One region of the Geobacillus sp. B4113_201601 genome, then DNA from elsewhere that is predicted to be linked to it. Evidence: riboswitches for the same ligand, from Rfam matches in the RefSeq annotation. Region 1 holds a riboswitch; the other holds the start of a gene.

Region 1 (3,018 bases):
GGCATCGTGCCGGATCATGTATTAAACCGGAAAAAATTAGGATTTCCTGTGCCGATTCGTCATTGGTTGAGAAACGAAATGTATGATTGGGCGAAACAGCTTATTCACGACAGCGAAACGGACCACTTGTTCCATAAAGACGTGCTGTATCGCTTGCTCGATGAGCATGCGCAGCAGAAAGCGGACCATAGCCGCAAGCTGTGGACGGTGTTGGCGTTTATGATTTGGCATCAAGTGTATGTAGAGCGAGCCTATGATTTTGTTTCATCTGGACAAAAGGAAAAGCCGCTGGCGCCTGCTTTTGAGGCGTAAGGGGGAACAGGACGAGGCGTCCCGGAATTCGGCCGGGGCGCCTGTCTGTTTTGGCCCGAAAACTATAAGGGGCGGTGATTGACTCGCGCAACTGCTTCTCGGAATCGTTTCTCCAATAGAAAAGTCTTGCAACACTGCACACTTTTATTCATTGACCAAAGGAAACCAATGTTTTTCAACGGCCTTCTAAGGATTGATTGAGAAAATCTCGCTTGTCCCTTGCAATTCTTGTTGTTTTGGTATATGCTTGTTCCATCAGGATGATCATCCACTATATATTGATTTGTTTCCTTTTTCAAACAACTATATATCGTTGTGCCAAGCAATGGTGTCCATCAGGACTTAATAGGGAATCCGGTGTGAATCCGGAACTGCCCCCGCAACTGTATGTGCGGACGAAATGGGATGGCCACTGGCGGCAAGAGCTATTTAGCGCCGCTGGGAAGGACCCAAAGTAGGACGATGCACGAGTCAGGAGACCTGCCTTGCTTGGAACGTTTCATGTTCTTCGGGGTGTGAGAAGATGAAACGATAGGGGAAAAGAAAAAGGGAGTTCGTCTGCCTTTTTCCGTCTGTCGTTTCATCCGCTCGCCTGCCCGAGCGGATTTTTTTATGGAGGAGAGGAGAAACGAATGACAGTGTCGACGAAATCAATTGTTGTCGATGATCAAGGAAAAGAGAAATCATTTTCGCGTGAGGAGTTTGCTAGGTTGGTGGAGCAGGCGGCGGCCGACTTTGTCCGTCTGTCGCTCGAGGAATATGAAGAACGTGTATGGCAGCTTCTCAGCCGAAAAGAGATGGTCACCTTCCGGCAGCTGTATCAAACCGCCATTTTGGAAGGGCTGTCGTATATTAGTGAGGAGGAGCCGGAATGGACGTTTGTGTGCGCCCGCCTGTATTTGCAACAACTGTACCGGGAGGCAGCACGGCAGCGCGGGTACGAGGAGCGCAAGCGGTATGGCGATTTCTACTCGCTCCTTGTTGCGCTGACGGAACAAGGAGTATATCATCCGCTGCTGCTTGAACGTTATACGAAAGAAGAAATTGAGTCCATCGGTGCGTTTCTTGATCCGGAGAAGGACAAGTTGTTTACGTACATAGGGTTGCGCACGCTTGCGGATCGGTATTTGGCCCGCGATTATGAGCGGCGGTTGTATGAGTTGCCGCAGGAGCGATTTTTGATTATCGCCATGACGCTTATGGCCAATGAACCACAGCAGCGGCGGCTTGAGTTGGTGAAGGAAGCGTATTGGGCGTTAAGCAACCTATACATGACCGTGGCGACGCCGACGCTTGCCAACGCCGGGAAGTCATACGGCCAGCTGTCGAGCTGCTTTGTCGACACGGTCGATGACAGTTTGCAAGGGATTTACGACAGCAACACCGACATCGCCAATTTATCGAAATCGGGCGGCGGCATTGGGGTCTATTTAGGGAAAATCCGGTCGCGCGGCAGCGACATTAAAGGATTCAAAGGGGTCTCCTCCGGCGTCATCCCGTGGATGAAGCAGCTGAACAACACAGCGGTGAGCGTCGATCAGCTTGGGCAGCGAAAGGGAGCTATTTCCGTCTATTTGGATGTGTGGCATAAAGATATTTTTGCGTTTCTCGATGCGCGGCTCAACAACGGCGACGAACGGCTGCGGACGCATGACTTGTTCACCGGCGTTTGCATCCCTGATTTGTTCATGGAAATGGTCGAACAGCGCGGCGACTGGTATTTGTTTGATCCGCATGAAGTGCGGACGGTGATGGGATTTAGTTTGGAAGACTTTTATGATGAGGAAAAAGGGAAGGGCAGCTTTCGGGAGAAATATTGGCAATGCGTCAACGAACCGAGGCTGTCGAAAGAAAAAGTGCCGGCGATCGAAGTGATGAAAAGCATTATGCGCAGCCAGCTCGAGTCGGGGACGCCGTTTATGTTTTACCGCGATGAAGTGAACCGACAAAATCCGAATCGCCATCTCGGGATGATTTACTGCAGCAACCTTTGCACGGAAATCGCGCAAAACCAAAGCCCGACGGTGATGAAGCGGCAATATGTGAAAGACGGAGTGATTGTGATCGAAAAAATCCCGGGCGATTTTGTCGTCTGCAATTTATCGTCGATCAACTTGGCGCGTGCGGTGACCGATGGGGTGTTGGAGCGGCTCATCCCGATTCAAATGCGGATGCTTGATAATGTCATTGATTTAAATCACATTCCGGTGCTGCAGGCCGGTTTGACGAACGAAAAATACCGCGCTGTCGGGCTTGGCACTTTTGGCTGGCATCATTTGCTGGCGTTAAAAGGCATTCGCTGGGAGTCAGAGGAAGCGGTCCGCTACGCCGATGAACTGTATGAAACGATCGCGTATTTGGCGATTCAAGCGAGCATGGAGCTCGCCAAAGAAAAAGGGAGCTACCCGGCGTTTGCCGGATCGGATTGGCAGACGGGCGCTTATTTCGAACGGCGCGGCTACCAAAGCCACGGCGAGCTCGATTGGGACCGACTCAAGAGCAATGTGGCCCGCTACGGGGTGCGCAACGGCTATATCATGGCCATTGCGCCCAACGCCTCGACGTCGATCATCGCCGGCAGCACGGCGAGCATCGATCCGATTTTCTTAAAAGTGTATGCCGAGGAAAAGAAAGATTATAAAATTCCTGTGACCGTGCCGGATCTAAACGAACAGACGACATGGTATTACAAATCGGCGTACCATA
Region 2 (3,018 bases), on a different contig from region 1:
GTCATCTCGATGCGCGGCGTGGAAGGCGACGGCGACCGCTTCGTCATCCCGGCCGTCCATCCGGACCTTACGCCGCTTGTTTCCGTCGTGCCGCTGCAGCTGATCGCGTACTATGCCGCCCTGCATCGCGGCTGCGACGTCGACAAACCGCGTAACCTAGCGAAAAGCGTGACGGTGGAGTGAGCGGTTCGGTGGGAAAAGGCTGTTGTAACAAAAGGTCAGATGCCGAACCAAAAAGCTGAAAACGAAAAGGCCTGTTGGATGAGTCTAACAGGCCTTTTTTGTAAATAGGCTACGGTTGACCATTTGGCCGCTTTTACCATACAAAAAGCTTCGCAGATTTTGTTTCCGGCTAGAAAGAAACATGATGCCAAGCTGTTGTAGCGAAGAACTTTTGGGGAGACATGAACCTACTTGGGTGAATGAGTTTTGAGCACAGCTATTTCAACCAAGGAGTCCGGTTCATGTCTCATTTTTACATATGGTTTGATGTAAAGAGGTATTCGCTACGCACCTTAGCTTCCTAGACAATTCCCCATGTTCCGATTTTGTGCTTGCTGTAAACTTTTGGGCTCTTCACCAAAAAAGTAAGAGGATGCTACTAAAGTTCGACTCGGGCTAGAATAGATGGTGTATTTCCCTTGCCAAATCTGAGTAATTGTAGTATACTGAATTTTAAAAACTATGATAATATTACTAATCATGATGACTTGAGAAGCCCCACCTCTAAGCGTCAGTGCAGGTGGTGGGAGGATGTCGCTAAAAACAGCATATCTGATAAGACCTAGCAACAGGTAGTTCACCAATCTGCGTGAACTTTAAAAGGGAAGTTTGGTGAAAATCCAACACGGTCGCGCCACTGTGATGCAGAGCGAGGATCAATAACCCACTGTTCCTTGTTTGGAATGGGAAGGGGATCCACCGCGATGAAGCTAAGTCAGGAGACCTGCCTGTTGTATACACTTTCGACCTACGCGTCATAGGGAGGAGTGGGGGAAAATGAACAAGAGGCACTTCAAGTACCTCAATACAAGCTAGTTATGCCCTCCTTCTGTCTGTCTAGAAGGTGGGCATTTTACTTGTATTGAGGAAAATGACATGGAGGTGCTACGATTGGCAATTCATAGTTCTAATTTAGGTTATCCTCGAATCGGTGAACAACGAGAATGGAAAAAAGCATTGGAGTCATTTTGGAATGGGCAATTGGAAGAAGCCAATCTAATGGAAACGATGAAGACCATTCAACTATCATCCATCAAAAAACAAATGGCAAAAGGAATCGAACTGATACCAATCGGGGACTTTTCATTATACGATCATGTGCTGGATACCGCTTTTATGTTTGGGTATATTCCAAAACGATTTGGCCAAGAAAGTGAGCGCCGATGGGATACTTATTTTGCCATGGCGAGGGGAACAAGCAGCCAGCCGGCTATGGCCATGACAAAATGGTTTAATACCAACTATCACTACATTGTTCCAGAGCTTGATGGCCTACAACCAAGGCTTATGGAAAATTTTCTTTTACGTGATTACCAATTTATCAAAGATAATCTTTCAATTGAAACAAAACCTGTTTTGCTTGGACCTGTCACGTTTTTAATTTTGGCTAAGTTAAGCACAGGAGTACATTGGCATAAGCACCTACAGCTCCTCGTCCCCGTATATATCGAATTGCTTGATGAGTTGTATAGAGCAGGGGTGCGCTGGGTACAAGTTGATGAGCCTATTCTTGTGCAAGAGATTGATGAAGACATCGTGGCCGCTGTTGAATACGTTTATCATTCATTCTATCAAAAAGTACCTGGTGTCCAGCTGATTTTACAAACGTATTTCGAGAGCCTTTCTAATTATCCAGAAATCGTCTCTCTACCTGTCGCCGGGTTCGGTCTTGATTTCGTTCATGATGACGGTGAAAATTTGTACAACATGAAGAAATATGGGTTTCCAAAAGGGAAATGGCTAGCTGCGGGTATGATCGACGGTCGCAATGTTTGGAAGAGTACACTCGTCCAAAAAGCAGCGCTACTCGAAGAGCTGTCGAAGTATACGGAACACTTGATTATTCAACCGTCGTCTAGCCTGCTTTATGTACCGATTACAGTCAAACATGAACGCCGTTTAGCAAAAGGATTGGTCGATTCATTGGCATTTGCGGATGAAAAGCTTGATGAAGTGCGCCTGCTTGCTGAATACGCCCAAGGGAAACGTTCTTTATCCGATTTGCGCCACTATGATGAACAAACCGGGGAAGCTCTTGGCCTACTTCGAGGCCAGCCTATAAAAAAAACGATACAACCCATTGAACAAACGGAACGTCCTCCCTATGCAAAGCGAAGGCAAGCACAGCAACAACATCTAAAATTGCCGCTTTTGCCTACTACGACGATCGGGAGTTTTCCACAGACCCGCGAAGTGCGGCAAGCGCGGCTGAAGCGGAAAAAACAAGAATGGGACGAAAAGCAATATCAAACCTTTATCCGTAAACAAATCGCAAAGTGGATAGAAATTCAAGAAAAACTCGAACTTGACGTTCTTGTTCATGGTGAATTTGAACGAACAGATATGGTAGAGTTCTTTGGTGAAAAATTAGGAGGTATCGCCTGCACGACAAACGGATGGGTGCAGTCATACGGATCGCGTTGCGTCCGTCCCCCAATCATATTTGGCGATGTTGTCCATCTTTGTCCTATAACTGTTGAAGAGAGTGTTTACGCTCAATCGCTAACAGAAAAACCGGTGAAAGGGATGTTGACGGGTCCTGTCACTTTGTACAATTGGTCATTTGTTCGTCGGGATCTGCCTCGCTCCGCGGTGCTGAATCAACTCGCTTTGGCAGTCCGTCAAGAAGTGTTGGCGCTTGAACAGGCGGGAATCCGCATCATTCAAGTTGATGAACCTGCACTAAGAGAAGGGTTGCCGCTCAAAAGACAAAAACAGCCGGCTTATTGGCAGGAAGCGGTATATGCCTTTCGTTTAGCGACATCGGCTGTTCGTTTAGAAACGCAAATTCATACA

Evidence for each region. Region 1 has a riboswitch for cobalamin ahead of B4113_RS10775 (ribonucleoside-diphosphate reductase subunit alpha). Riboswitches for the same ligand answer to the same signal wherever they lie in the genome.
Region 2: another riboswitch for cobalamin. It lies ahead of metE (5-methyltetrahydropteroyltriglutamate--homocysteine S-methyltransferase); the one in region 1 lies ahead of B4113_RS10775 (ribonucleoside-diphosphate reductase subunit alpha).

What each region holds. Positions count from the first base shown of each region.
Region 1 is NZ_LQYX01000078.1:47,085-50,102, reverse strand. It holds gene asnB (asparagine synthase (glutamine-hydrolyzing)) at 1-312, shown strand, start outside; cobalamin riboswitch at 622-815, shown strand; gene B4113_RS10775 (ribonucleoside-diphosphate reductase subunit alpha) at 945-3,018, shown strand, end outside.
Region 2 is NZ_LQYX01000075.1:9,710-12,727, forward strand. It holds gene glmS (glutamine--fructose-6-phosphate transaminase (isomerizing)) at 1-183, shown strand, start outside; cobalamin riboswitch at 776-969, shown strand; gene metE (5-methyltetrahydropteroyltriglutamate--homocysteine S-methyltransferase) at 1,099-3,018, shown strand, end outside.